Roseiconus lacunae: one gene and its partner. The protein of the gene in region 1 interacts with the protein of each later gene in a pairwise test. Links are inferred from orthologs where the notes say so. Each region holds a gene or a part of one and is shown on either strand. Other genes may lie near its edges. The genes, in order: leuS and ligA.

Evidence for each region.
Region 2: the proteins of leuS (region 1) and ligA interact in binary tests that used the Escherichia coli proteins (3 or more experiments, as listed by UniProt). The link is inferred for Roseiconus lacunae from one-to-one orthologs.

The regions. Positions count from the first base shown.
Region 1 is NZ_VSZO01000022.1:55,259-71,096, forward strand. The notes cover bases 1,782-5,118. They hold leuS (leucine--tRNA ligase), read right to left. Parts: upstream 4,814-5,118; coding sequence 1,982-4,813; downstream 1,782-1,981. Other genes in these bases: FYC48_RS21515 (thymidine kinase), read left to right, coding at 4,929-5,118. Outside these bases: FYC48_RS21505 (anti-sigma factor family protein), read right to left, coding at 68-1,528; more of FYC48_RS21515, read left to right, coding at 5,119-5,546; FYC48_RS21520 (WD40 repeat domain-containing serine/threonine protein kinase), read right to left, coding at 5,757-9,815; FYC48_RS21525 (ECF-type sigma factor), read right to left, coding at 9,796-10,644; FYC48_RS21530 (4'-phosphopantetheinyl transferase family protein), read right to left, coding at 10,867-11,691; FYC48_RS21535 (bifunctional folylpolyglutamate synthase/dihydrofolate synthase), read right to left, coding at 11,786-13,648; FYC48_RS21540 (ABC transporter ATP-binding protein), read left to right, coding at 13,846-14,886; FYC48_RS21545 (ABC transporter permease), read left to right, coding at 14,883-15,838.
Region 2 is NZ_VSZO01000007.1:386,803-402,252, reverse strand. Bases 174-3,122 are described here. They hold ligA (NAD-dependent DNA ligase LigA), read right to left. Parts: upstream 2,706-3,122; coding sequence 642-2,705; downstream 174-641. Other genes in these bases: FYC48_RS11535 (sugar phosphate isomerase/epimerase family protein), read left to right, coding at 3,106-3,122; FYC48_RS11545 (hypothetical protein), read left to right, coding at 296-610. Also shown: more of FYC48_RS11535, read left to right, coding at 3,123-3,891; FYC48_RS11530 (ATP-dependent helicase), read right to left, coding at 4,100-6,103; FYC48_RS11525 (hypothetical protein), read right to left, coding at 6,334-6,990; FYC48_RS11520 (Gfo/Idh/MocA family protein), read left to right, coding at 7,195-8,355; ispD (2-C-methyl-D-erythritol 4-phosphate cytidylyltransferase), read left to right, coding at 8,467-9,198; tyrS (tyrosine--tRNA ligase), read left to right, coding at 9,191-10,474; FYC48_RS11505 (EF-hand domain-containing protein), read left to right, coding at 10,545-11,942; FYC48_RS11495 (DoxX family protein), read left to right, coding at 12,864-13,817; FYC48_RS11490 (Gfo/Idh/MocA family protein), read left to right, coding at 13,926-15,450. UniProt on the Escherichia coli protein: DNA ligase that catalyzes the formation of phosphodiester linkages between 5'-phosphoryl and 3'-hydroxyl groups in double-stranded DNA using NAD as a coenzyme and as the energy source for the reaction.

The DNA of each region.
Region 1 (15,838 bases):
ACTTTCGACCTGCAGGAAGCGTCTGTCCGGGGCGAAGAATTGGCCGCTCGTCCAGTGCAATGAGCGATTAGCGGATCAAGAACAACACGTTGGCCATCTGATCGAGCCCCTCGCTAAGGCTGCCACTGTCGGCCGAACCGCCATTGGCAGGGCGACCGTCGACGGGATTGCGATTGCCAGACCGCATGGTATTCGGCATCCCAGCGTTGGCGGACATCCTGAGCTGCATCGGTTGGCCAGTCCCCATCGCCGAAACCATCGAAGCGGTCGCCGGCGTAATCGGTGCGAACTGACGATCGGCCAACTGGTTCTGCCATGCGGCAAACTGGTTCTCTGCCGAATCAGCCCCAACGAGTGGAATACCGCGACCTTCGTGTTGGATCCGCGTTGGGTCGGGGAGCCGGGCGGCATTGACCGCTTTCAAAATCGGCGCGTCATGACTTGCCGATAGCAAGCTGAACGAGACCGAATCGATCCGCCCCCGATCGCTTGCGAGGGTGTTGATCAGGCGGTCCAGTTTTTTCGCAGGCGATTCGAGCAGCAAAACACGCCCGTCCTGGGAAAGCTCGCCCGCCTCACTTTCGCCTCTCGCCGAGTCCGCCTCGACTGCGGCGGCAAGGGCAGCGTTGACGGGCCGTTCTTCGGTCAACTCGAACCTCAACGTCGATGTCGCTTCATCGAATGCATTTTCGGATCTCCCCGCGTCGGTCAGTTCGACTTTAACAACCATCAACATGTTCAGCGGGGCGACGGCCGTGGGTGTCTCGGCAGGAACAGTTCGAACGTCGGTCGGCTTTCGATCGTCCTTCGCGACCGATTCGCCGTCGGCGGAGGACGCGATCTGCGGTTCCGGCTCGGTCCCTCGAGGCGATTCGATCATCGAGTTGCCTCGATCGGCGGCGACGCCTTCAATCGCCGGCTCCGCCGTTTCACTCTCGCCGGAATCACTTTGTCGGCCGGGCTCCATCGTCTCGAAAGTAGCCCCATCCGGCGACACATCACCGCCAGCGGCCGCTGTGTGACCAACGGTATCGTTGCTAGCAATTGCTGACTCATCCGGCGTCGCGGTCACCTCTGGTTGAGACTGAGCGATCTGTTCGGCGTTGTGGACATCGGGTCGTTTCGGTGCGAAGAAGACGAACAACAGCGAGGCGGCCAATGCGACGAAGACGGCGGCAAGGACCGGTTGAATGCCCTTCGCGTGAGCGCGATTCGCTGGGGTGATGTCCGAGTTTCGCTCGGCGATCAAGAGCGGATGATTTTCGTCACCACCTTCCGATTTGACCCGATCGATCGCGGAGGCGACGACGGTTTCGGCGAAGTTATTTGGCAGTCGGTAGGGCGTCTGACGCCGCTGCGACGCCAGTTCGCGCAATCGATCACGCTGATCAACCAGCGATTGATACCGTTCGGCGACCGCCTGATCATCGGCGATCAACTGTTCCGCACGCGCACATTCATCCGAACTCGCCGCACCATCCAGGTACGCCGACAGTAGTTCGTCGAGCAGGTCGTTTGGTAAAGCCATTGAATCCAACCCATCATCGGTTTGCCGCGAATCAGTTCGTAGCACCGACCAAGAGGATAACGAAGTTTTCTGCAGCCACACCGATGACACAGGCAACTCTATTGCCGCGAATACGCCAAATCCGGCGATGGGATCAAGTGGACTGCCGGAGTTCGAGCCTGAAACCAGCCTCGCTCCGCAGTAACAATCGGATGAAATCGAAAGCCGAAAGTTCCCATTTTTTCAAGATTGCGCAGGGGAAATCCGCGGAGAACCTGCTTTTTCTCCTGTTTTTCGTAGGAAACTGATCGCTGCCCCCAACTGCTACTTGGGCATTGGAGGGGGCACGCCCACGATTCGGAGAATCGAGCGACAGTAACTGATTGGCGCCACCCGCCTAACAGTGCTGTAAATCCTGATCGATGCAGGCGAGCACACCGATGGACTTTTGTCGGCGTTGATGCGACAGCGAAGCTACTTCACGACAAGGTTGACCAAGCGGCCGGGGACGGCAATTTTCTTGACGATTGTTTTTTCACCGAGCAGCGAACGGACCCGGTCGTCCGACAGCGCCGCTTCGAGCATCTGGTCTGGTTTCGCGTCAGGCGGAAGCTGAATCTTCGCTTTGACTTTGCCATTGAACTGAACCGGGACCTCGATCGATTTTTGGACGAGCGCCGATTCATCCCAAACCGGCCACGCTTGCTTGGCGATCGATTCCTTTTCGCCAAGGATGCTCCACAGTTCTTCGCAAAGGTGCGGGGCATAGGGTGACAATAGAATCAAGAACGACTTCATCGCTTCGATCGGTCGCTTCTCACAGCGGGTGAAGAAGTTGGTGAACTCCATCATTCGCGCGATCGCGGTGTTGAAGCTCATCTCGTCAGTGTCTTCGGTAACTTTTTTGATTGTCCCGTGCAACATTCGCGCTTGGTCTTCGTCACAGGGTTGGTCGACGAGTGCGGTCTGCAGCACCAAGTCTTCCTCGTTGTCGTCGACAATCATCCGCCAGACTCGATCAAGAAAACTGCGCACGCCGCCGACGCCATCCATCGACCAAGGCTTCGTCGCTTCGAGTGGCCCCATGAACATTTCATAAAGGCGTAGCGCGTCGGCACCATAGTCTTTCACGACGACATCGGGATTGACGACGTTGCCGCGACTCTTGGACATCTTGTGGGCCCGACTTTCGACGCGGATCGCGGGATCATCGACGAGCACAAAGGACTCGCCTTTCTTTTTGACGGCGTCTTCGGCCACGGGTCGGCTATTAACGGGACGACCGTCTTTGGCTTGCCGGCCTCCTTCAGGAGCTTTACGAACGTCCTTTGCCGAAACGACCTGATCATTTTCGTCGTAATAGGCCGAGTATTCGACTTCGCCAAGAATCATGCCTTGGTTGACCAGGCGGCCAAACGGTTCCGGTGTCGACACGTGACCGCGATCGAACAGGACCTTGTGCCAGAAACGCGAATACAGCAAGTGCAGCACCGCGTGCTCGGCACCACCGACGTACAAGTCAACCGGCATCCATTTCGATTCAAGTTCCGGGTCGACAAGTGCGGTTTCATTGTGCGGGTCAATGTAGCGCAAGTAATACCAACATGAACCAGCCCACTGAGGCATCGTGTTGGTCTCGCGACGGTATTTGGTGCCACCGATCGTGACGTACAACCAATCATCGTCTGCTTTCGCTAGCGGCGGTTCGGGACGCCCGTGTGGCTTAAAATCTTCGAGTTCGGGCAGTCGGACGGGCAGGTCGCTCGCGTCGACCCCACGCATCCGTCCGGTTGGGTTACCAGCTTCGTCGAGTTCATGAAGGATCGGGAAGGGCTCGCCCCAGAAACGCTGACGACTGAACAACCAATCGCGAAGTTTGTAGTTGACGGCGCCCTTGCCGATCCCGCTTTCTGACAGAGACGCGGTGATCTTTGCTTTGACTTGTGGAGTTTCTTGCCCGTCGAACTCACCGCTATTGATCGCCTTTCCGACGGCTTCAAAGCATGCACGGCCGGCCAAGATTTCGTCGCGGTTTTCCAGCTCTGCGGGCGGATCAACTACCGCGATAACTGGCAAGTCATACGTGACGGCAAATTGGAAGTCTCGCCCATCGTGTGCCGGAACGGCCATGATCGCGCCGGTGCCGTAACCGGCCAAAACGTAGTCGGCGACCCAAACCGGAATCGGTTGTCCGTTGACGGGATTGATCGCTTGAGAACCGGTAAAGACGCCGGTCTTTTCTCGGTCGCCCTCGGTTCGCTCGCGGTCGGACTTGAAGGACGCTTTCTCACAGTACTGACGAACGGCATCGGCTTGATCGTCGCTGGTCAATCGATCGAGCATCGGGTGTTCGGGCGAAACAACCATGTAGGTAGCGCCGAACAGCGTGTCGGGTCGCGTGGTGTAAACGCGTAACGCATCGTCACCAGGATCAGCCGGAAAACCACTCGCCGACCGAGCTTGCTTCCAACGTTCGTAGTGCTCGTCCGAGCCAACGTAGAAATCGACTTCCGCGCCGGTGCTGCGACCGATCCAATCAGACTGCAACTTTTTGATCCCCGCGGGCCACTGAAGATCGTCCAAACCTTCGAGCAAGCGTTCGGCGTAATCGGTGATTCGCAGCATCCATTGACGCAGAGGTATTCGTTTAACCGGGTGCCCCCCGACTTCGCTCTTGCCGTCGACCACTTCCTCGTTGGCCAACACGGTTCCCAAGTTGGGGCACCAATTGACGAGCGCGTCATCTAAGTATGCCAAGCGATGTTCGTCTTGAAACTTGGCGACCGCCTGTGGGCCTTGCGATTGAACGTCCTCGGGAATTGGCAGCTCGTCGATCGGCCGTCCCTTTTGCTGGTCGTGATCAAACCAAGTGTCAAACAGAACCAGAAAGATGAACTGCGTCCAGCGAAAGTACTGCTCATCGGTCGTCGCCAACACACGGTCCCAGTCGTAACTGAACCCGAGCATTTTGAGTTGACGAGTGAAGTTATCGATGTTGCGTTGGGTTTGGATCCGAGGATGCTCACCAGTGCGGATGGCATGTTCCTCTGCCGGCAACCCGAACGCGTCAAAGCCCATCGGATGCAGCACGCTTTCCCCCCGCATTCGGGCAAATCGAGACACGATGTCTGTTGCGGTGTACCCCTCGGGGTGCCCGACATGCAAGCCGTCGCCACTGGGATAGGGGAACATGTCCAAAACGTAGCGTTTCGTTTCCCCGGGGGATTCAGGGGTCGCAAACGTTTTGTGCTCGTCCCAGTAGGCTTGCCAACGGGGTTCGATTTCAGAGGGGTTGTAGCGTGGCATTTGAAAGTGACGTTAAATGTGACGGTAGGCCGGAGGAAGGGCCCACTCGCGGTGATCGGTTTGGTCCGGCGGCGACGATTCTAGAAAAAACGTGAAGACGCAATAAGCCGACAGCATGGCGAAACTGTACTTTTACTATTCGGCAATGAACGCCGGGAAATCGACGATCCTGCTGCAGTGCAGTTACAACTACCAGGAACGCGGGATGCAAACGTTGATTTTGCTTCCCGAAATCGACACCCGCGACCAGCCCGGAATGGTCACCAGCCGAATCGGTTTGGCGGCCAAAGCATTGACGTTTAACACCGCCGACAACCTGCTTTCGCTCGTTAAAAAGCGTCTCGAGGACGCCCCGCTGGACTGCATCTTGGTGGACGAAGCCCAGTTTTTGACCGCCGGACAGGTCAAGCAACTCAGCGATGTGTGCGATTGTCTGGAAATTCCCGTGATGGCCTATGGGTTACGGACAGACTTTCAGGGAAATTTGTTCGCCGGCAGCCAAGTTTTGCTCGCCTGGGCCGATACGCTCTCGGAAATCAAAACGATCTGCCACTGCGGCCGCAAGGCAACGATGGTGCTACGAGTCGACGACGCCGGTCGCCCGATCAAGGATGGGCGGCAAATCCAAATCGGTGGCAACGAACGCTACGTCTCAGTCTGCCGACGACATTTTAAAGATGGGATGTGCGAGCGCACGCCGGACGAATTGCCACTGCTCGATTCACTGGAGTGACCGCTCCGCTACTGCCTAGTCCGATTTGAAAACGGGTTCGAGTCATCAGCCGACGGACGTTGAGCCCCCGCTAGTGCACAAAAACCGTGGCCTACGCCATGCGGCTCATCCTAAAATCAAGTAGGAACGAAGCACTCGCCTGACATTCTAGCGTTGGCATCCCCTGAAAAGCCAATCGACTTGGTCGAGGATGAATGGTTTCGAATGCGTCTAGTTCGCCGCTGCCACTTGCGGTTTGCCGTGTAGCCAAATCACGTTGACAACGCCGGTCGGTTCGGCGATCAGAAGTTTTTCACTGTCAGGACTGAACTCGATCGAGATCACGTTCGCTTTTCGCGGCCCGATCGAAACCAACTCCAATCCGCTGCGGGTGTCCCACACTCGAATCACATGAGCTTCGTCAACGGTTGCGATTCGAGTCCCATCGGTGTTCACCGCGATCTCGGTCACCGGCAGCGTACTGACCATCAATTTTGCCACGACTGCCCGCTCGTCAGAGTCACTCGCGTTGCCCTGCACCGCACCTACTTTTGCTGCTTTGCCAGCGCCAGAATTGTGCGTGGCTGCCTTGTCAGATGCTGCGGGACCCTGCGTGGCCGCTTCAGGCGGTGCCACGGTTTGCGTCGCAGGACTTTCGGAAACCTGAACGAGTTCCGGGGCAGGTCCCGATTGCTTTGTCGAAGCATCCGATTCACCCGCAGCGATCATCTTCGCTAAGGTTGGTAACGACCAGATCCTGCAGATGCCATCACGACCGACGGAGGCAAGACGATCACGATCGAGCAGGACCATTTCAAGCACGCCGCCGCGATGGCCTGGGATTCGGTTCGGTTCTAAATTCGAAAACCCCGTTCCGACGGCGCCATCAGAAACCTCTTCGATCACCGGCATGTCTGTGGTCGTATTGCTCGATTCGTTCGATCGCTTGACGGTTCGATCGGCCGTCGCCGCGATCACGGGATCGAATGGCAGTGTCAATATGCCTCCACGCGCGGTACCGATCAGTAGCAGAGAATGGTCACGTGAATGGACAAGTGACGAGACATACTCACGACCGGGCAATTTAAGTTGCTTGATCGATTTTGGATGTTGCAAATCATACAACCAGAGGTGCGCGTGACGCTCTCGGACGACCAACTCCGTTGCGGGGGCGCGGGTGACCCGGAAAACACGCGCCGTTGCCGCGATTAAAAATCGTTGGTCAATTAAAGCAAGCGCGGTGAAGGTCGTCTTTGCCTTGGGGACAACGGGGGCATCAAATTGATGCAAGGGTTTCGCGTTGCCTGGCTGCAGAATAAAGATGCGTTCGGAACACATCGCTGCGAACGGAGCGTTCGGTGCGTCAGAGAGAATTGTCTCGAGGGTCAACGCCTCGTCGCTTGGCAATAGCGACAACTTACGTGCGTGTTTAATGGTGCGATGATCGATGCCTATCGTTCCGAGCGATCGTGGTTGATAGCTGGGAAGAAAACTTTTGCGATGGTTATTGCTCAGCGTCACAAGTCGATCGTTGGACAACCACTTCGCATCGTACAAACCATGATTAGGTACTTCGGTGGTTGCGATGCACTGATGATCTTCATGCCCCCACTTCAAGACATCACCATCGTCGGCCGCTGTGATCAAATAAGCCAGCGGATAATAACTCTTTTCCTCACGCGGCTTCAACATTGGCGGCGGCAAATAAACCAAATCGCGCACCGCGGCTTCGTGCCCGAAGTAGTCTTTGACGTGCCGGACGTCTTCCATTGGTTGCGATCGACTCGGCGGCTCAGTCGATGTCGCTTGCCCGTCTGACGTTTTTGCGGTTTCGATGGCCCCATCAGATGACTCAGCGATCGGCTGCGTCTCCGCTTGTTTAGGATCAGCGTTTGGCTGCGTCGGTCGATCGATGGGAACCGGCAAACCGATCTTCCAACGTGACACGCCGCCGTTCACATTCGTCACGGCAAGCTCTTGACCGCTGGGGGCGAATCGAACCTGGGTGATCGGGACCGTACCGGCACGAAAATGGCACATCGACTTGGCGGTATCGTTGTCGAGTGAACGAACAAAGACGACGCCATCTTCGCCGCTCCATGCGATCCGATTGCTCGGTGCGTGAAAATCCAGTCCGTTCATCGCACCGCCGCGCCAGACCACCTTTTCGGGACGCATGCGATCTTCGGTGATCGTCCACCGTTGCACCAATCCGGCATCACTGAAGTCCAACAATTGCCCGGTCGCGACGGGTCGACCCCGCGTACAATAGAACTCGTCTGGGCGTGTGAACACCAGCGAAGTGACTGCCGGACGATCCCAGCGCTGACGATCCGCTTGGACGAACCGCCGATCATCGGAAAGACGAAAACGACTTAACCAACCCGCCATGTCCGCCGCCCGGTTCGCCGTTTTCTTGGCACCACCGCCGATGACCAGTTGCTTTCCGTCAGGCGAGAACGCAACCGCATAAGCGTTGTTCAAACCGGTTTGTTCAATGGTCTGGGCCAATTCATTTTCGGTCAAATCCCAGATCCGCACGCGACCATCAGAATCGCAAGATGCCAACCAATGCCCGTCAACACTGACCGCCAAGTCTGTCGTGCGCACCGTATCGTCGATCATCACTTCGGGTCGTTCGAACCGAGGTCGCTGACGTGGATTTTTTAAAAACAGACGCTTCGTATCGGGCAGCTTCCAGCGGAGCACTTTGCCGTCTTCGGTAGCCGCAAAGAGGCTCTTGCCGGCAAGACTTAATTCGAGCGCATTGATCGCCGCACCGAAATCTTTGTAGCGTTCGCCGTCTAAGATCGCTTCGGCAGGCGAATGAGACATCATGTCGAGAAGTTCCCATTCCCACCGCCGCGCTTGTGGGGGAATGTCACGGAGCAATGCCAAGCCACGGCTACGATCGCCGCCGGAAAGTTCCTGCGACGCTCGTGCTAACTGCACCATGTAACGCTCACTGACCAGCTCTCGATTCTCGTCGCTTTCTTCGATCAGCTTATCGACAAGACGGCTTTGTTGAGAGCGGGAAACGACCAAAAACATCGCCAGCATCAAAATCAACGGCACCATCGTCCAGAGCAATGACGCGACGGGGTGCAAGCGTGCCCAAACAAGGATGTTTTCGAGCGGCGAAACTTTGCGGGCGCGAATCGGCTCCCTGCGACGGAATCGCTGCAGGTCGTCTCGGAGTTCCGCGGCGGTTCGATACCTTGCCGCCGGATTCTTTGCCAAGCAACGGAGCGTGATCGTCTCTAAATCGCGTGGCACGCCGGCCCGTCGAGATCGCGGTGACACCGGAATGGTGTTGCGGCTCGCTTGTAGAACTTCGCGAGTCTTACCGACGAACGGTGGCGCCCCGGTCAGCATTTCGTACAAGATCACACCGATCGCATAGATGTCCGTCGTCGGCTTGTTGGCGTCTTCGCCACCGTCGGCCTGTTCGGGACTCATGTATGCCGGCGTTCCCAACAGTGTTCCTTCGCTGGTCAACCCACTCGATAGCTGCGGATAGCTGGCCAGACCGAAGTCCAAGACCATCGGCCGGTTCTTATCCAACATCACGTTGGCAGGTTTCAAATCACGATGGACGATGCCGCAGTCATGCGCCGCCGCAACGGCATCGCTGACCTGGGCCATCCAGTCGGCAGCCAACTCAAACTCGATCGGCCCGTGTTCTTTCAAGTACTGAGCCAACGAGGGTCCGTCGATCCATTGTTGAATCAAAATCGGCAAGCCGTCTTCGATCAGGACCTCATGTACCTGGACGACGTTGGGATGACTGATCGCCGCGGCCGCGCGGGCTTCGGTTTGAAAACGTGCCGCACTGGTTTCGCTCATCACCCGTGTCGCGTGCGGGACCTTCAGCGCGACCCAGCGAGCCAATCGAGCATCGCGGGCACACCAGACACTGCCGGTCGCACCGGTTCCCAACCGCTTACGGATCTCGAAACGCCCCAGCCAAACCTTGTCCGAATCCAAGGTTGCCAATTCGGCGAGTCGACTTTGTTTGGGAAGTCGACGGCTGCCTACCTCGCCGGGCGAAGCGGTAACGGTTTGCTCACGTGTTTCCTTGGCATCACGATACGCGGCATCGATCGCGTCAAGTTCTTGAGTGAGCTGGTCGCGCCACGAAGGGGGCACGCCGACAAGAAACGGTGCCCGTTCTGCGCGTCCCTCTTGGAGCGACGCCTCGTAGGCATCACAGAGTCGATCGATCGTGATCCATTTTTCACGAGAATCCTCGACCGGATCGTTTGCCGGATCAGGCTCGCCGCTGTTCATCGGCATTCTCCAAAATCGGAATCCACAACCGTCGGATTAAATTCAGCTTCCGCTCAACCGTCCGGGTGGCACATCCGAGTTTGGACGCAATCTCTTCGTTGGTAAATCCCTGGAGTTTCAACGAAACGATGCCGCGCAACGTCGCTTCGGACAACGCTTCCAAGAATCGTTCCACCAGTTCGTCGGACGCAACCTGTTCATCGCCACTGCGTTGATTGCGATCCCTCACCGCATCGAGCGGGTACTCTTCACGGCGACCGACACCGCCACGATCATCGAGCCGCCTTCGGATGGCGGTTTCGCTCGGGTCTGCGATACCGAGCCGGTTGGCGCCCCGCGGGCCAGCGTTCTTTGCCGAAACTCGCGTTTCGCTGGTCGAGGCTGAATGCTCAGACGCGGTACTACGGCAAGCCGCTTTCTGTTCTGCCGCTAACTTTTCGGCGGCAAGTTGTTCGGCCGCCATCTGCTCGGCGGCGACTTGTGCCCCCCGGCGTGAGCCTTCGCCGCCTCGGCACAACGCGTTGTCATAACGCACCGAGTCAATCGCTTTATTGCGCGTCAGCCGGGCTAGGATCGCCCACGCCTGGCCACCGTTGACCAACGCATCAAGCTGCCCCGTTTCGATCCGGTCAAAGAAACTGCGAAAAGCACTTTGGGCGACGTCTTCCTCGTCCGCCAACCCGCCACCGGGGCTGAGTCGGCCGCGAGCAATCTTTTCCACGGGGGCCCGGTAACAACGATACAGTTCCGCCGCCGCCGCTTGACGTTCGTCTTCCGTCATCGCCTTGCGCAAACGATTCAGGATCAATGTGATGGATCTTTCTGACATCGAATTGGAGGCGGGAGAGAAGAATTAGATTTGCCCTCAACGTCGAGCCGCCAGCCCTCGACGCTATGATTTTGACATAAATACACCGTTTGTGTCAAAGAAATCAACGTTCTCTTGCCCCGATTCCTGTCGGTCGCTGGGGTTCGTTGCCGGACAATCGCCAAATCCCTGCGCGTTGAAGTAGAAACATACGCACTCGGGCAATCGGCTGTGGTCGCATGTTCATCTACGAAAGTGTTCAAATGCGTTCCAGGAAACCCGCACCCCCAATTCGTCGGTGAGGCGATTTCGATCATCGCCGCCCTCGCGTAGCACTTCGCCCGTGCGAGTTTGAGTTGCGATTGCGGCCGTCGCAATGAATCCGGGCCGTGGTTGATGGCAAACGAAGTGCCAATTGCGTCCGTCATCAAGCGTTGGGTTGAGGAAGCGAATCACCGGCTGTTCGGTTTCGATCGAGGTGAACGCGAAATCAGCCAGCGGCGTATGAAGCCCCGTCCCGATCGCTTTGATGTAGGCCTCTTTGAGCGTCCAGATTTTTAAGAAGTAAAACTTTTGATCGCATCGCGGCTGAGATCGCAAGAAGTCGATTTCGGGGATCGAAAAGTATCGATCAGCCACCTCGGTCGTCGTCCGACGATCTAACGATTCAACGTCGACACCGATTTCTTGAACTTGCATCTCGGCGACTTGTTGGTCAGCGACCGCACATAGCACGAGCCCATCGGTATGAGCGATGTTGAATGGGCGTTTGACCTGATCGGGATAGTCGACCTCGGGCTTGCCGTGCTGACCCGATGTGAACCGAATCGACTGTGGCGAGACCATCTGCGCAGTCCCGTTGCCGTCGGCCAGCAGACGCCGCGCCATCGCGCGGCCGATGACATGTTGATTACGACTGCGAATCAATCGGTAACGATCGGCGCCACGTCGTTCTTCAACCGGAAGCCATCGCTCGCAGTCGAGTTCGAATGCCCCCTGTTGCTCACGGTCGGCCGGGGCGTGCCAGACATCTAGCCGCAGCGATTGCATCTTGTTGCTTGGCATCATGAATAGTTTGGATCACCGCGCCTGCGGCGACGGGTGTCGGTGGTAACGGCCACAGGTTAGTGACCACCGAGTACGTCATCTGTCGAAGCCGGATTCACGATCGACTCAGTAGCCGTTCGGCCCGATGATCAACGTGCGCGTCCGGATCACACAACCGCATGATCTCCTGACGCAGTTCACCGGCGAGATAAAACGAGCCACAAACCACCACGGTCCCCGGGACGGGATCGCCAGAAGCCGAAGGGGCTTGATCACCGGCGCTGAGTTGTGCTTGCTGTATTCCCGCCTGCTGTAGCCCACTGTGTTGCATTCCGATTGCCTGCCAGAGGGCCGCGATCGGATCACGGATCGATTCGAGTTGTAACTTTGCGGTTCCGGCAGTTTCGCGAAACGCGGCTTCAACGTCTTCAACCAGCATCGCGCGAGGATTCGTTTGATACTGCGTACAAATGATCTGGTCGGCGAGCGCAGACAATTGCTTGGTCATCGCTCGGATGTCTTTGTCGCGACTGGTGCCGAAGACCAGCACGATAGGATGGGCGAAGGCGGCTGAATCGGGTTTCAACCCAATCCGTGATCGAATTGCCTGGCACAACGCCAAAATCGAATCCGGATTGTGGGCCGTATCGAGCACCAGAGTTGGACGTCCGTCAGGTAATTGAAACCGTTCGAGCCGACCGACACAGCAGACATTCCGCAGCCCGGTGCAAATTGCTTCGTCGGTCAAACGCTCGGCAAACGAGCGAAGCGCACTCGGCGCGTGACTAGCGTCCGCGTCGATCTCAGCCGAGGTACCGCAAGGCATATCAGCATCCACTGACTGTGAAAGCCGTTGTCGCAGCAGACGACAGATCGAAATCGCCGTCGCGGCATTCTCGGCTTGGTGGTGTCCGACCAAAGGCAACTCGATGTCAAGATTGACAGAATCACCGAATTTGGCGTGACCTGGCACCGCTGGCTCAACCGTCCGATAGCGAAAACGCAACCCCGTCGCGGTCTCGATAGGCCGGCCCACGTCGTAGTCCGTTTTCACACAAACGATCGGTGCCGCGTTCGTTTTGGCGACGTCCGAGATAACGTTCAGTGGCCCAGGATCACGGACACCACAGACCACAGGGGTATTGGGCTTGATGATTCCAGCTTTTTCTCTCGCGATCGCTTCGACGGTGTCGCCGAGCACGTTTTGATGGTCCAAGCCGATCGAGGTGATCGCCGTGACGGTGCTGGCGCAAACGTTCGTGCTGTCGAGTCTCCCGCCCAAGCCGACTTCGAGCACCACCGCGTCACAGTGTCGGCGCTGAAAATGAAGCGCCGCCATCGCGGTCGTCAACTCAAAGAACGAGGCGTGTTGGCCTTCCTCGTCAAGCGTTTCGACGGTCGGACGAACGCTCGCGACCAAATCGGTCAATTCATCATCGCGGCAAGGGATTCCATCGACGCGAAAGCGTTCGTTTAATCGAGTTAGGTGAGGCGAGGTGTAGAGTCCGACCCGCAGACCGGCGGCGGAAAGAATCGCGCTGACCATCGTCGAGGTCGAGCCTTTACCCTTGGTCCCGGCAACATGCACGATCGGGATTGACTCCGGAGCCGGTGACCCTGGTGCAAGTGATTCAACAGCCGGCACGGACGGCTGGCTGGCCGCCGACGATGCTAGATTCGCGTCGGCCTGCTGGTAGGCCTTATGCAGGAACCGGGAGAGCCCCAGCCGCCGGAAGAGTTCGGCCGTCCGATCAAGTCGAAAGTCGGGCTGGTTGTCACCGGGGGCGAATCGCTCGTAGTCGATCCGTCCGAAGAGGTACTCGATAGCTTCGTCATAACCCGCGAGATCGCCGGTTGGGCGGCGTTCGGGATTTAAGCCGTGCGGTTCATTCGTTCCGGGCACGTCGTTTTGCCGAGGGCGGTCGTGAAGGGGAAGTGGATCATCGTCAGTTTTCTCACCGTCGCAGTTGAGCGGCATTGTGGCAGGAAAAACGTGATTTTGGCAACGACCGATCTTTCACACTCCCCCCTTGGCTGTGCCGCCGACCGCCGATTGTGGGCGGCGACTAAATTGCCTGCGAAAATGTCCGAACCGGTTTCGCATCGCCCGCGTAGCGTAACAATCCTCGATAATCCACTCGAATTCATCACCTCCTCTGATACGGAACGCTGTTCGTGGACACCGATTCAACAGCTGTCGCAGGCTCAACCGAGGCTGGCGCCGACAACGCAACTGCAACCGCGCCAAGCCAATCGACCGGTAGCGACGTCGTCATCGAAACCCGAAACCTGAACAAGATTTACAAGGATTTCTGGGGCCGAAAGAAGGTCCACGCGGTCAAATCGCTTGATATCGAAGTCCGCAAAGGCGAAATCTTTGGCCTGCTGGGCCCCAACGGTAGCGGTAAATCAACGACGATCAAACTGATCCTTGGACTCCTGTTCCCCACCACCGGGCGAGTCTTGGTGTTTGACAAGGATGCGACGGAGACAAAAAAGAACGAGCGAATCGGCTACCTCCCCGAAGAATCCTATCTGTATCAGTTTCTTAACGCCGAAGAGACGCTCGATTTTTACGGACGACTGTTCGATATGTCCGGCGCCCAACGCCGCGAACGTGTCAATGAGTTGCTGTCACTGGTCGGATTGCAAGCCGCCCGCCACCGTCAGCTTCGCGAATACAGTAAGGGGATGCGTCGCCGCGTCGGCTTGGCACAGGCCCTGATCAACGACCCCGATTTGGTGCTGCTAGACGAACCGACCACGGGCTTGGACCCGATCGGGATCCGCGAAATGAAAGACCTGATCATCGCGTTGCGTGACCAAGGCAAAACCGTTCTGTTGTGCAGCCACCAACTCGGCGACGTCCAAGACGTTTGTGACCGGGTGGCCATCCTGCACCAAGGCGAGCTGAAAGAACTCGGCCGCGTCACCGACCTATTGAAAGTTCGCGACATTACCGAAGTCCACGCGACCGGGCTAAGCGAAGACGCCAAAGCAGAAATCCGTGACGTGATCAGCCGCCACGGTGGCGATCTGAAGTCGATGGATAATCCGACGGCAACGATGGAAGACTTGTTCCTTGACATCGTCCGCGAAAGCGAAGCTCGCCCCGGTGCCCGCCGAGTCTCCGCGTCGATGGGCGAACCTTCCAGTGACGCCGCCGCAGGACAAGAAGACGCCGTCGCCTCCAAAGATGAGGCCGACCGGTCATGAGCTTACAACCCGATGATTTTTGGACGTTCTCGGAGTGGTTGCTGCGTCCGGGAGCATTCCTAGAGAGCGCGCTATTGAAAGGCTGCGTCCTAGTCGTCTTAGCAATCGTTTTGGGATTGCTGGTCGGCTATGTCATCTCGGCAGCCCGCTATGGCCCCGGCGAAGGCTTCTATGCTGTCGCCCGTGCGGTCCGTGATTTCTTCACCACCGACATGCCGGGCACCAGCCCGCGACGGATTTTCGCACTCGCGCGACTGGCCTTTAAAGAAGCGATCCGTCGCCGCGTGCTGTTTGTCTTTGGGCTCTTTGTGGTGCTGCTGTTGCTCGCCGGATGGTTCCTCAACCCCGACAGCGACGATCCTGCGCGGCTTTACATCAGCTTTGTATTGACGGCAACAAACTACTTGGTGCTCGCGTTGGCACTGTTTATCAGCGCGTTCTCGCTGCCTCAGGACATCCAGTCGCGAACGATTTATACGATCGTGACCAAACCGGTCCGCCCCAGCGAGATCGTGCTCGGCCGAATGCTTGGATTCATCGGCGTCGGAACGCTGATGCTGGTACCGATGGGCTTGCTCAGTTATTTGTTCGTCCGTCGTGGGCTCGATCACTCGCATGTCGAAGTGGTCGACGCGACCCGAGACGAAGATGGCACCGTGACGGGGAAAACCGATTACGTCCGCAAACACGAACATTCCTTCACGATTGAAGCCGGCGAGACCGTCGGACTTACCGATTTTGTTCGCGGTCACCGCCACGTCGTCCGACAAATTGACGACCAAACGTTTGAGATCGGACCTCCGACCCAGCACCTGCGAGCCCGCATCCCTGTCTACGGCGAGATTCAATTTTACGATCGCGCCGGTGCCCCCAAAGACGCCGGGATCGACGTCGGTGCCGAAAAGACTGACGGCGGATACGGATCGGCGGGGATCTCACGCCTAATCGGAAT
Region 2 (15,450 bases), on another replicon or contig:
CGTGAAATGGCTTTCACACGGGTTTTTGCGTAGTAGCGGCAGAGGGACTCGAACCCCCGACACGCGGATTATGATTCCGCTGCTCTAACCAGCTGAGCTATGCCGCCGAGACCGCGTTTTGCGGTGTTTTCTTATGGGCGATGGTTTTACACTCCAACCGTTTTTACAACAAGCCCTCTCCGAAAGTCTGCTCGGTGGGGCATTGCCATGGAGTATTGCCTATCCGTGTTCGTCCAGAAGATTCGTTACTTCGGCTATGGTGGCTTGTCGTCTTTAACAAACGTTGTGGCGTTTGATGGTTCCACAATTTGCAACGCGCGAAACTAACAATTCAATTGATCAGCCGGTCGCGTCGGCCACTGTTGCCGAGTACGAGCGACGTGCAAAGTTCCTGGTGATTGCCGTCGGTTCCCAGACGCGAGTCGCAGTGGAGTCAGTCAAAATCGCCGAAATCGCTGTCGAAGTCGCTGCCCCAGTCGCCGCTACTGCGGCCGCCTTCGAGACCTCCGAGCATGAAAATGGCCCCGACCAGCCCCAAGCCGGCGACCAAAGCTATGCCCACGAATATCTGGTTCTCTTGGATGAAAGTTTCCACGAAGATATCTCCTAAATTGATGGCCACGAGTCATCCTAAACCTAGGTCACTGATTCGCACTCGGTGGTTCGACCATCGCGCGGAATTCTTCTTCGCTCAACACTTCGACGCCGAGCTGATTGGCTTTGTCAAGCTTGCTACCGGCCTTTTCGCCGGCGACCAAAAAGTCCGTGTTTTTGCTTACGCTGCCGCTCGCTCGGCCACCCAGCGACGCGATAAGTTTTTTAATCTCGTCCCGCTTAAAATGAGCCAGCGTTCCGGTGACGACGACCGTTTTTCCTTCTAGTAATAGCGCCGACTCGTCAATTTCGGGGACCTCGTCTTCCAATTTGACACCGGCTTCGCCAAGTTCTCGCATCGTCTGCGATCCATAGTCGCTGTGTAGGAACTCATGCAAACTTGCGGCGATCCGATCACCGATTTCATGGATGCCAGCCAAGTCCTCGGTTGACGCTTCGTTGAGTTTGTCCAACGTCGGATACTTGGCGGTGATCAACGTCGCAACGCGTGGCCCGATATGGCGAATCGAAACGGACGAAAGGACCCGAGCCAGCCCTCGCTGCCTGCTTTCCTCGATTCCTCTGATCAAGTTGTCCGCATTGCGTTTCCCAAAGTTGACCTCGATCAATTTCCCATCTTTGCCCTTCCGCTGCTTTTGCCAATCAAGCTCGGCGAGCTGATCTGAAGTCAATCGGTACAGATCGGCAAAGGTCGCCACTAAACGGTGACTAAGTAGGAGATCGACGACTTCTTCCCCGAGTCCATCGATATCCATTCCCGGACGACTGCCGAAGTAAACGAGTCGTTGTTTGATCTGCGCCGGGCATCGTGGATTAGGGCAACGTATATATACCCCGCCCTCGTCTCGGACGAGCTTCGTTTCACACTGTGGGCAACGTTCGGGGAAACGAAATGGTGTCAGTTCCTTGGTTCGTTCGTGTTTCTCGACGCGGACAACTTTGGGGATTATTTTTCCAGCCTTTTCGACGACGACGACATCACCGATGCGAACGTCCAATCGTTCGATCTCGTCAGCGTTGTGAAGCGACGCGCGCGAGACGGTTGTGTCGGCGATATCGACGGGTTTGAGGTGGGCGACCGGAGTGATCGTGCCGGTCTTTCCGACTTGGACCGTGATGTTTTCCAGAGTTGTTGTCGCTTCATATCGCTCGAATTTGTACGCGATCAGCCAACGAGGACTCTTGCTACGCATTCCAAGGCGTTCACGCTGCCGAAAGTCATCGACTTTGAAAACAATCCCATCGATTTCGAAGGGGAGGTCGGGCATCGCTTCTTCGAGTTTCGCGACAGCTTCGATCGCGTCCTGCCACGAATTGAAAGGGCGAACGTTGGGTGTCATCGGGATCCCATATGATGCGACTTCACGCAAGAACTCCATGTGAGTCGTCGCCTTGAGGCCTTCGACTTGTCCGACCCCATGACAAAAGAATCTTAGCTGTCGCTCGGCCGCGATCGCCGGATCAAGCAAACGGATCGTCCCAGCGGTCACGTTTCGAGTGTTCTTGTACGGTTCGCCACCCGCGGCAACTTGCCGTTTGTTGAGTTCCGAAAGGTCCTCGTTGGTCATGTAAACCTCGCCCCGAACCTCCAAGATTTGGGGGGCGCTCTCGGCGGTTGTCTTCAGTGGCAGATCACGGATGGTTCGGACGTTATGCGTGATATCATCGCCGACCGTTCCGTTACCCCGGGTTAGTCCGAGCGTTAAAACCCCATCTTGGTAACGCACCGATGCCGCGACGCCATCGATCTTATATTCCATCACCCACTTGATCGGTTCACCCTCGAGCAGCTTCTCGGTTCGTTCAAAGTAGGCTCGGAGTTCATCGAGCGAGTATGTGTTGTCGATCGACAGCATCGGGACCGCATGTTCGACTTGACGAAGATGTTCGACCGGGGCGTCACCGATTCGGCGCGTCGGAGAGTCTTCGGTAAGAAGCTGCGGATGCAGGTCTTCAAGATCACGGAGTTCTCGGAGCAGTTGATCGTACTGCAAGTCAGAGATCGTTGGCTTGGCTTCCACATAATACGCATGATCATGCCGTCGTATTTCATCACGAAGTTGCTCGACGCGTGTCGCCGGATCGGTCATCGAAGATCACACCGGAGGTGAGAGAAGACGTGAATGGAGAAAGCCGAAACTGGAGAGCGTCTATGATACGCGATCGTACCAATTCGGGGACCGGTCGATCCTAGTCGCCAGATACTCGGCGGGCGACCGCTGCTGCGTCAAGATCCGAATTCAAGATTAGCCGATTGGCCTTCCGCAGCCGAGCGGAGCCGAAAGGGAAAAGTGATCGTGACGAAACACGAAGGCTCGTCGACGAAGTCGATCTGTCGCGAATTGCCAGCTCGCTTGCTAGGTTGCATTGCCGACGCTAATTTCATCGAGAAAGCGAAGCGTCGCACGCACCTTTGTCGCCACACTTCGCCGTGGGTCTGATTGAGAGCCCCACGCCCTGTTTTACCGCTTAACCCGGCATCGAATATTCATGGCCGAACTTAAACTCGCGATCCGCCTGGACTGCCTAAAACTACCACTAAAAAAATCTCTCGACGTGGCCGCTCGGATGGGCGTTCGTGCCGTGGAGCTAAACGGCCGCGGCGAGGTACATCCGGAAAATCTGACCGAAACGGGACTGCGGCATTTAAAGAAGCTTCTCGATGAACGCAACTTACGGGTCGCTAGTTTACGTTTTCAAACACGCCGTGGGTACGACAATCTTCACGAGCTTCAGCGGAGAGTCGAGGCGACCAAGTCGGCGATGCAGTTGGCCTACAAGTTAGGGGCTGGATCGGTTGTCAACCACATCGGTTACGTCCCTGATGATCAAGCTGATCCTCGTTTTGAGACGTTGGAATCGGTTCTCCAAGACCTTGGCCGCTACGGCGCAAAAGTCGGAGCGTTCTTAGCGGCAGAAACGGGCGCGGAGTCTGGCGAGACGTTGGCATCAATCCTCGACAAAGACGATGAGGGATTCGTCGCGGTTGCTTATAACCCAGGACAGCTGGTCGTCAATCGACATGATGCGGTGGAGGCGCTTCGAGTATTGCGAGGTCGAATCCAAGTTGTCTGTGCGACCGACGGAGTTCTTGATTTGGCGGCGGGACGTGGCATTCGTGTGCCAATCGGGGAAGGCACCGTGGACTACCCCCAAGTTCTGGCGACGCTTGACGACGCAGGCTTCACCGGACCACTCGTCGTCGGGCGTGAGGATTCAAGTTTTGAAGAGATTCAACAGGGTGTTTCGTATCTCCAGAACCTGGTCTTGTTTTAGAGGGCTGTGGGTGTGGTGAGGGTGGCGGTGTTTGGTGGTTGATCGTTGGAACCGCACGCTATCGCAAGGCGGCTGATTGGGATGGAGTAGAGACCGGATCGCGGCGCCATCGATCTTACAGCCGCGGAGTGTTACATCGCAGAGAGGTGTCCAATGAAGCAACCATCGCCGACAGCCAATCGGCTACATTCTGTAGGACCGTCGATTGCTAACGGGCAACCGGCCGTTGTTGACGCTGGTATTTCTTTGCGTTTTCGGCTTGGCCGGTGACTTCGTACAGAAATTGGCTGGGGATTGTCGGGCGTGGCTTGCCCCATTTTCGCCGAGTCAATGCGAGCGACATCGTTAGTTTTTCTTGGGCGCGAGTGATCCCAACGTAGCAGAGGCGTCGTTCTTCGGCGATATCCTCGTCGCGTCCCGATTTGACGCTTCGCGAATGGGGCAATAAGCCTTCTTCCAAGCCAACCATATAAACGACAGGGAACTCCAGGCCTTTCGCGGCGTGCAGCGTCAACAACCAAACGGCGTTTTGCATCGCCAGCTTGTCTTTTTCATTTCCCATCTCGCGACCAGAAAGCGCGATGTCGGCCAAGAAGCCGGTCAAGTCGGCGTTTTCACGGTTGTCTTCGAAAGCGGACAACGCGTTGGTGACTTCGCCAAGCGATGCCATGCGGTTTTGTCGGTCTTCGGGTTCGTCGTATAAACGGTTGATTTCGTCACTATAGGACGTTTGTGTCAGCAGTGTTTCCATCGCCGCCGAGAGCGATTCGCTTTTCGCGCGTGTGTTCACATCGTGGTGAATCGACTGAAGCTGCGCGACACCCCGCTGGGCGGCCGGTGAAAGTTCGGCAACGACGTCGGGCTTTTGCATGATTTGCCAAATCGGAACTCCCGCAGCGACGGCGTGCTCCATCAACGTCTTGACCGCCTTTGGGCTCAACCCACGCGCCGGCGTGTTGATGACTCGCAACAACGAGACTTCGTCGTCAGGCTGATCGATCCATTTCAAGTACGCCACCATGTCGCGTACTTCACGACGATCGAAGAACGATTGGCTTCCCAACATGACGTATGGAACGTCTGCCTTCCGGAGTTCGGTTTCGAACAACCGTGGTTGTTCGTTAGTGCGAAACAAGATCGCGATGTCACGTGGCTGAACGTGCTCATTTTCAATGAGGTGCTTGATTTCGCCCACGACGGACTGGGATTCCTTAATCTCGTCTTTGTGCTGAGCGATTCGTGGCCGGATGCCGTCCGGACGGGAAGGACGCAGGACTTTGTCGTGCCGATACTTGTTGAACTGGATCAAGCGATTCGCCATTTCAAGGATCGACCCGCAACTTCGGTAGTTCGCTTCCAAACAAACAACCTTGGCGTCAGGCCAATCGTTCTTGAAATTCAGGATGTGCGTGACATCGGCGCCCCGCCACGCATAGATGGATTGATCATCATCACCGACGACACAAAGGTTTCGATGTTTGCCGGCCAAATGTTTGGTGATCCGATACTGACTGCCGTTCGTATCTTGGTATTCATCGACCAAGACGTGATCAAATCGACCGGCCTCTTCGTCACGGATCGCCGGATGTTCGTCGAACAGAATCTCGGTTTGCAGGAGCAGGTCATCAAAGTCCATCGCGCCACGACTTTTCAAACCCTCTTGGTAGCGACGGTAGCCCGCCGCGGCGAGGTGTTCTTTGTCATTGGAGGCCTCCAACGGCGCCCGCTCGGGCATGATCGACGCATTTTTCCAATTGCTGATGATGTTCAGTAAGTCACCGGGTTTGAGTGCCGTGCCGGGCAAACGCAATTCTCGCAAAATGGAGCGCGCAAGTGACTCTTGATCGCTGCGGTCATAGATGGAAAACTTGGCGGGATAACCGAGTGCTTTGGCGTGCCGCCTTAAAACTCGGACGCAGTGGGCGTGGAAGGTACTGATCGTTGGCTCAGGCCGTTTCTCACCCTTCTTTTTTCTGCGTTTGGAATACCCCAGCAGCTCACCGATCCGCTCCTTCATTTCGCCGGCGGCCTTGTTGGTGAACGTTACCGCAAGGATACGATCGGGAGAGGTTCCGTTGCGGATCAAATTGGCGATCCGGAACGTGACCACACGGGTCTTACCGGTCCCCGCGCCGGCGAGCACCAAGAGTGGTCCAGAGAGCGTGTTGACCGCGTCTGATTGCGCGGGGTTCAATCCGTGAGCCAACGAGATTCCTGCACGAACGAGAGATTGAAGCCGCCGGTCGGCCAACCCAATGAACGCCGATCCGCAGGCTCAATGCTACTGCATCTGACCGAATCGGCAAGCGACGATTGACTTTCAGGCCCCTACGTAGCGAAAGCTGGCAAGACTTGCGGTGTGGTGCGATTGGGTGATGAGTCGGGGTTGACCGAGAGGCAACCGAAACGCTCGGCGCGTTCCGCTACGGTGACTTTGAGGCGTTAGCGCTGCGAGTCGCGGTCGATCACCGGATCGGCTGAACCGGTCGAGAGCAGCACGAGCGAACCCTGTTGTGGTTTTCCTGAATTGAGGAACGTGCGATTGAATGGAATGTAGTAGCACGCATACATCCCGGTGGATGTGTTCAGGACATAGATGACCGACGACGCCACGGGATTGTTGTTGCTGCTAGGCGCATCGACCAATCCGGTCGCCATCATGTAGCCGGTGCCTTTTCCACTGCCGAGAACGTCTTGGACATTCACGGTGAACAACCCAAGGAATTTCCCCAGTCGCGGATAAACAACCGAACATTGTAGAAGCCCGGAATTGTGATCGAGCACGAAGAGGCCTTCGGCGTCACTGCTGATCAAGCCGGTCGCCATCGAAAACTTTTCGCTCGTGACCGCTGCGGTCGCGTTAAGTGCCGGAAGATTCCACTTGGACGAATCTGCCGAGTTGACAGGTGGCTGCGATGCGTGATGGTCGTGCAGTGCTTGGCTCTGTCCGGCAAAGTATGCGGCCGCGAAACTTGACAACAACGTTGTGGTGGCGAAAAAGGCAATCCATTTTCTGCCCTTTCCGATTCCGTCTGTCGGGGCAGCGGGGTGATCTTGAGGAGGCGTTTGAAGTGGCGATTCGTTGGGATTGAACGTCATGAACGAAGCTCCAGGCGAGCGGTTTGAAGGTTGCTGACGAGCCGGACAAGCGGTTGACGGGGAATTGTAGCGCAGGCGGAGGAACTTTACGATTGCAACCCGCTGAGAATTTTTCCCCTCGAAGCGTTTATTGTCCCCCTTCGCACCACCGAGGTCAACAAAACCGCCATGGCTCTGAATGAACCCCTAAACCGAAAGCTCCGAATGGCACTGGTTGGCGGAGGACAAGGCTCGTTCATCGGCCGCGTCCATTCCATTGCCGCTTGCTTGGACAATCGTGCGACCTTGGTCGCCGGAGCACTCAGTAGCAACCCCGAACGCGCAAAGGCTTCCGCACCGGACTACGGGATCGCTGAAGACCGTGCCTACACCAGCTATCAAGAAATGCTGGAAGCGGAATTGAAACTTCCCGAGGGCGAGCGAATCGATTTCGTCAGCATCGCGACGCCAAACCACGTTCACTTTGAAGTCGCCGATGCGGCAATCAAAGCCGGCTTTAACGTGGTTTGTGACAAGCCGATGACGTTCGATCTTGCCCAGGCAGAACAGCTGCTCGAAACCGTTCAAGCCAACGACGCGGTGTTCGCGCTCTCGCACAACTACACCGGCTATCCGCTCGTTCGCCAAGCACGCGAGATGATCGCTAGCGGTGAATTAGGCGAAATCAATGCCGTCCGCGCCCAGTACATTCAAGGTTGGTTGCGGACGTCGTTGGAAGAAGAAGACCAAAAACAGGCGGCTTGGCGTACCGACCCGAGTAAAAGCGGTGCGGCGGGTGCCTTTGGTGACATCGCGACGCACGCTTACAACCTCGGTCGCTACATGACGGGACTCTTGCCCGATCAAGTGAGCTGCAGCTTGAAAACATTCGTCGAAGGTCGAAAGCTGGATGACTACGGGACCGCCGTGATCCGTTATGAGAACGGCGCCTTGGGAACGGTCACCGCATCCCAGATCAGCCACGGCCGTGAAAACGATTTGGAAATTGAAATCGATGGAACCAAAGGGTCGCTGCGTTGGCGGCAAGAGAATCCCAACGAGATGATCTATCGACAAAACGGCAAGGCGCATCAAATCTTGACTCGCGATCCAAATGCACCCTTCATGAATTCAATGGGGGCCGCCGCTTGCCGCCTGCCGTCGGGGCACCCAGAAGCATTCTTCGAAGCGTTTGCCAACGTGTACGCTTCGGCATTTGACGCGATGGCCGAACGCGCCGCCGGCAAGTCGGTCGAGAAGAAGGACACTGTTTACACGAACTGCTATGATGGCGTCGAAGGGATGTATTTTATCCAGCAGTGTGTCGCCAGCAGCGGTGAAAACGCCGCGTGGGTTCCATTGAAGCACGAAGCCGCACGGCGATAACCAGTCGGTGTACTCGCTCGCCGACGTGACTTTGCAACGCGTTTCGGCGACGGGGATTCACAAGTTGCCTCTCTTGCTCGCCTACTGTCGTACGGCGACTGACGAAAGCAGATGAATCAATTCATTTCTTCGGTCGCGGTGATCATGCCCGCGGCGGGTAGCGGACAACGATTTGGATCGGACCAAAATAAGTTGTTCACGTTGCTCGACGGAAAGCCGATCTGGGAACAAACCGCGACGGTCCTGCGCAGTCACCGAGCGGTCAAGCGGATCGTGATGCCGATATCCGATCGCGACCGGGACTACTTTGTGTCTGTCGGGGCGGCGGCCGTTGCGTCGTTAGGAATTGAACTGGTTTCGGGAGGTGCCCAGCGAACCGAAAGTGTCGGTGCGGGTCTTAATCTGGTAATCGATGATCCGGCGATCGAATTGGTCGCCGTACACGACGCCGCGCGGCCGCTCGTCAAGCCCGGTGAACTCGATCGTGTGTTCGAACGGGCGTCGCAAACCGGCGCTGCAATCCTGGCTAGCCCCGTGACTGCGACCGTCAAGCAAACACTTGACGAGGGGCAATCGTGTCGCACCATCGATCGCAGCACGCTGTGGTTGGCCCAGACACCCCAGGTGTTTCGGCCTTCCATTTTGCGTCAAGCTTATCAGCGACATCGGGGCAGACCCGCGACCGACGATGCCGAATTGGTCTCCCGGACGGGGACAGAGGTCGCACTGGTCGAGTGCTCCGCCGAAAATATTAAAATCACACACCGGGGCGATTTGGCAATTGCCGAAGCCTTGGTGAACAGCCGAAAGCAGAACAGTAAGACAACGAACCACGATGAGTGAACAAGACCTAATTTCCGAGTTGAAGTGGCGCGGGTTGATCCATCAATCAACCGACGAGGCCGGTCTCGATAAACTGCTCCAATCGGGGCCACAGACGGTTTACATTGGGTTCGATCCCACCGCGACATCACTGCATGTCGGTTCCCTGATGCAGTTAATGATGCTGCGCCGTTTTCAGAATGCCGGGCACCGACCGATCGCGCTCGTTGGTGGGGCGACTGGCATGATTGGTGATCCCAGCGGTAAAAGCGAAGAACGCAACTTGCTAACGGCGGATCAGCTGGACGCTAACGTAGCCGGCATCGAAAACCAGATGCGAAAGTATTTGTCCTTCGAAGGCGATCAGGCAGCGTTGTTGCTCAATAACTTCGATTGGATGAAGGAGTACAGCTACCTCGAATTTTTGCGTGATATCGGCAAAAACTTTCCCGTCGGTGCGATGATGGGAAAGGAATCGGTGCGTGCGCGATTGGGCAGCGAGGCAGGGTTGAGCTACACCGAATTTAGCTACATGCTGCTACAGGCCTATGACTTCGTGTACCTATGCAAGAATCATGACTGTCGGATTCAGGCAGGTGGCAGCGATCAATGGGGCAATGTGACCGCCGGAATCGATTTGGCGCGGCGAATGTTGTCAAAACAGGTTTTTGGTCTGACCGCGCCCCTGTTGACGACGTCCGACGGTCGCAAAATGGGCAAAACCGAGAAGGGAACGGTTTGGTTGGATCCAGAAAAGACCAGCCCCTACGAGTTTTTCCAATACTGGGTCAATGTGGACGATAGCGATGTGATGCGATGCATTGCCTACCTGACTGAAATTGACCAAGACGAGTACAACCGCCTGGCCGAAGCGACGAAATCTGATCCGGCCGCTCGCACGGCTCAAAAGCGACTCGCCGAATGGCTCGTGAATTTCGTTCATGGTGAAGACGGCATTCGGTCCGCCCAGGCTGCCAGCAAGGTGCTCTTCGGCGGTGAAATCGAAGCATTGGATGATCACCAACTCGGACAGATTTTCGCCGACGTTCCCAATAAGCAACTCAATCGCGACATGCTGTCCGGCGAAGGATTGTGGATCGTCGAAGCACTGCAATTGGCCGGGTTAGCAACCAGCAGTAGCGATGCCCGCCGAGGCATTAAAGAGGGGGGCGTTTACCTCAATAACCGGCGTACAACCGACATGAACCTCAAATTGACCGAGTCAGACTTGGCGAGTGAGTCGGTGATGATCTTACGGCGCGGTAAAAAGAAGTACGCTTTGTTAAAATTTGCTTGAGCGGTCGTTATCTCCGCCCCCCGTGTGATGACGATCGAAACCTTTTCATTTGGCGTTGGTTTCATCTTCTATGAACGCACAAAAACAACTCTTCGGCGGATTTTTGGTCGCACTCCTGGTCGTTTGTACCACGCCTGCGGTTGCGCAGCGAGGCGGAGATGACGACGGCGGACGTGGCGGTTTTCGCGGCGGACCTCCCGGAGGCTTTCGCGGAGGCCCTCCCGGTGGTGGATTCCCGGGTGGAGGCCCTCCCGGCGGTGGGTTTCGTGGAGGTTCACCCGGTGGCGACCGCGGCGGCGCTCCCGGCGGCGACCGAGGCGGTCGGGGGGGAGACCGAGGCGGACGAGGTGGCGATCGTGGCGGTTTTGATCCGAGCAGCTTTTTGAGCCGGCTGGATCGCAACGGTAACGGCACCATCGATCCGGATGAACAGCAGGGGCCGGCACAGTTTCTGATTCAACGATTGCAATCCGCCGACCCAAGCATCAAGCCGGGGCAACCGATTTCGATCAAGCGAGTCACCGACGCATTCCAAAAAATGCGTGAAGGCGGCGGGCGCGACTCTTCACGAGGCTCTTCGGGGTCTGACGATGATGGTTTGACGCCTGATTTGCTTGTCCCTGGCTTCGGAGCCGAAGTCGAAGAAGAAGCTCTTCCGACACTACTCGGTTTCGGCGCCGCGGCTGAGATGATGTCCGTTGCGGTGACCGACAAGGACCGCGAAGAAGCTCGGAACACGATTCGCCGCTACGACCGAAACCGCAACGGTGTGTTGGACAAGAACGAGATTACCAGTCGTTTCTCCGGCAATCCTCTCGATTTCGATCGCAATAAGGACGGCCGTTTGACTGAAAATGAATTGGCCGTTCGGTACGCTCGACGTCGAGAAACGACCGAAGATTCTCGGCGTGATGACCGTGACCGTCGTCGTGATCGCGACCGCGATTCGGGCGATTCAGAGTTAGTTGACGTGTATGGCGGGCGGAAATCGTACCGTGTGATGTCCGATGAAGACTTGCCCAAGGATCTTCCAGGCTACTTTGCCGAGAAAGATAAGAATCGAGATGGCCAAATCGAAATGGCTGAGTTCGCCGAGAAGTGGGACGACGATACGGTTGCCGATTTCTTTCGATCGGATCTCAACCGTGATGGGTTCATCACGATCCCGGAGGCGTATCAAGCGGTCGAAGAAAATGCGTCCGCCACGACGATGGCGTCAACGAGTGGTAGTTCAGATTCGTCATCAAATACATCCGCAGCTGCCGCACCGGCTGGGAAAGCAGATGACAAGATGATCGGTTACGCCGAGCGGATCATCGGTCGTTACGACAAGAATAACGACAAACAACTCGTCAAAAGCGAGTACGAAAAGATGTTGATGAGTCCGGTGGATGCCGACGCCAACAAAGACGGCATCATCACCGTAAACGAATACGCGTTGTGGATGCAATCACGACGGAGTCGCTGAGCCCCGTTGTCAGCGAGCCACATCATCGGCTGAGCGATCGCGGTTGGGCCGCTGTCGTGGTAACCGCACGCTATTGCGTAGCGGCTGATAAGTACGACTGCGCGATCACGTGGCGGTAGAAGAGTGCAATCGAGATTGAATCCGTGCTGTACGTTGGAGGCGACCCTCACACAAAGCTACATCGCTTATGGCTGCTCCACTTAAGTCCTGACCAGGTTCACGACTCACAGTCGCAAGGGTCGCCACCGACGTACAGCGTTAGATTTGTTGTCTAATTTGGATTCGTTATCAGATGTTAGTTGGTTCGTTTTCTGAAGGCCGTTCCCGGAGAAGGAGTCCGAGAAACCGCGAAACAGAGGAAAACACCAACCAGAAGCTCAACGCCCGCGATTGCTCACGGTGAAATCCGACCTTCATTCGAATCTGGTCGAACTCGCGTTGGTCGCCTGCGTTTGGCGACGGGAGCAGAAGCTTAACGTGACTGACACAGTTTGCAAAGGCACTCTGCCCTGGTTCTTTGGTGAACGTTCGGATTGATTGCTCCTCAATCTTTAGCCAATCGGAGTGACGGGAAATCGAATCCTCCTGTAAGCCCGATTAAGTCGTCTGCTTTCTCCTTGGCGTGAGCATGAATCTTGGCCATAATGCTGGCTTCCCGCCTGAATCCAGGCTTACGAACGAGAGGCTGGCGTTGCTCGAAACGAGTCGAGTGAACGTTCCGGTCGGGGAAAGTGAACTCAGTATGGCGTGACTTGGCAATCTCAGATTTGCCCCAACCCGTCAACGTTGGGACGAGTCTGGTTCCTTCTGGATGCACGAAAATTGAGTCTTCACTAACCCTCTCGGCCCCCCAGGTGAGAGAACCGTTGGGGACCGTAAGCTACCTTGCCCACTTGCCTAGCATCGGAGCGCTCCGCGATCGTGAAACATCTTCTCTTATCCCCGTTGCGACTGGTGGTCGGCTGGGGAATCTCGCCTCGGATACTGGGAATCCTCGCGATTGCCATGCTTGTCCTGCTTCGGTTGACGATTGGATTTCATTTTTTCACCGAAGGCCGCGATAAAGTCCGCCAAGGCGATTGGGACGCGGCACCGTTTTTCGCCAATGCCAAAGGCCCTTATGAAGAACACTTCCACCAAATGGTGTGGGACCGTCACGGCGAGTTCCGTTTGAACCCCGAGAATCACGAATGGTGGTTGGGTGAGTATGCCGACCGCGCGGCCGACTACTATCAGTTCACCGACAAAGAAAAGAAGGCCACCGACGATGCGTTGAAAACGTTGCTCAAGAACCTGGAATTGATCCTGGAGAGCAACGCCGACGAGATCCGTGAGTATAAACTTGGCCTCGCTCAGGTCGAAAAGCTGCGTCAAGACCCTGCCCGTCAGGGGGTCGAAAGTCTTGCCGACCAAGTCCAAACAGTCCGGCGGGAGAACGACGCCAAGATTAAACCAGTCCTGGCGGAAATCGACCAATTGTGGAGTGCTTACGAAGGCACCGTTAATTCTCTCGCCGCCCCGAATCAACGACAACAGTCGCCACCGATTCAAATCACCCGGCCCCGATTGGAACGCGTCGACACGTCACTGCTCAATCGAGTGGTGCCCTACTTTGATTTGGCGATCGGATGGTGTTTGCTTTTGGGGTTGTTTACACCCGTTGCCGCGTTAGCCGCCGCAGGTTTTCTCGGTTCAGTATTCCTGAGCCAATTGCCACCCGCGACGGGGCCCAGCAGCACGATGTATCAGTTGGTCGAGTGCATGGCCTGCTTGGTATTAGCCGCGACCGGGGCCGGACGATTCGCCGGCTTGGATTACTTCTTGCACCTGATCGTTCGAAAGTCGCTGGCGAAAGATCCGGTCGAAAAGAAGTAAGCTGAAAGTACAAAACCGGATAAACTCAAAGGACGCAGCTAGATCAGCCGTCCTTGTCGCGTTCCCACTCAATCAACAATACAAAACACCCGTTTCGAGGATATCAAGATGGTCGACAAGCTTTCTGCGGACGAGCGTACCGTCGGAGAAGAGAATTACTACAACGCCGTTTCAAGCTACTACGATGTTAACCGACGCGATTTTTTGCGCGGCATCGTTGGTGCCGGTGTGGTCAGTGGTGCGGGACTAGGAGCCGCTTATTTCGGTTACGGCGAAGTCAAGGATCCTGTCCGCGTTGCCGTCATCGGAACCGGTGACGAGGGCAACGTCTTGATCGGCGGTTGTAATCCAAACTACGTCGACGTCCGTGCGATCTGTGACATTCGACCCTTTAGTCAACACCGTGCTTTTCACGGTGACTGTAGTAGCGCATCGGCGTTGGTCCGCCGTCCCGGTTTGATCCGCGTTGCAGGATACAAAGACGAATCGGAGGCGCGGAAGCATGTCAAGGTTTACGATGGTCTCACGACCGGTGGCATCATGGAATGTTTGGATGATCCAGACATCGAAGCTGTCATTATCGCGTTGCCGCTTTGGTTGCATGCCCCCGTGGCCGCACTCGCGATGGAGCGTGGCTTGCATGTGTTGACTGAAAAGCTGATGGCCCACAATGTCGCCCAGTGCAAAGTGATGAGCCGGATGGCGGCTGAACTGAAGGACAAAAAGGGCAACCCCATTCACTTGGCCACCGGTCACCAACGGCACTACAACGTCAAGTACGAAAACGCCGTGAACTTGATCCGTTGGGGACTGCTCGGACAATTGCACCACATCCGCGCACAGTGGCACCGTGGAAACTTGCCGGGCCGGGATAGTTGGTCGATGCCAATTCCCGGTGGCGAAAAGGACGAAAACGGCAAGCTCTTTGATCGCATCGCCAAGGACTTGGACCATCGGCGCCGGGCACTCGAAAACGCGACCTCTGCGGCGGACATCGAACGTCTTCAAGCCGAAGTCGCTCAGTGGGAAGCTTGGGATGCCGACAAAATGCTGAACGATCAGCTATCGAAGTTTGGCTACAACGACTTCAGCGTCAAATTTCCCGGCGGCAAAGAAGAGATGTTCTCGGCAGCCGAAGAACTTCACCGCTGGCGTTTATTCCAACGAACCGGTGCAGGTTTGATGGCTGAACTCGGCAGTCACCAACTTGACGCAGTCAGTATTTTCCTGTCGTCACTGCGTGAAGACGGAAAGAAAGTTCATCCATTGTCGGTTCATGCCGTCGGCGGACGCCACATCATGCCGCGTGACCGTGAAGTCGGCGACCATATTTACTGCACGTTCGAGTTCCCCGGACCAGAGTATCCCGAAACGTTTGACGTCGGTTACCACGATCGCGTTGAAGGCTATCCCAATGGTGCCGTCCCCGGTTACGAACAAGACCCGAACAAGAAGGTCGTCGTAACTTACAGCACGATCAACGGGAACGGTTTCGGCGGTTGGGGCGAAGTCGTGATGGGGAGCAAGGGTACCTTGGTCTTGGATAAAGAACAGGACGTCTTGCTGTACCGCAATAGCGACACCAGCAGCAAGGTTGGTGTAAAGAAGGACGCCGCCGGATCCTACGCTCTGG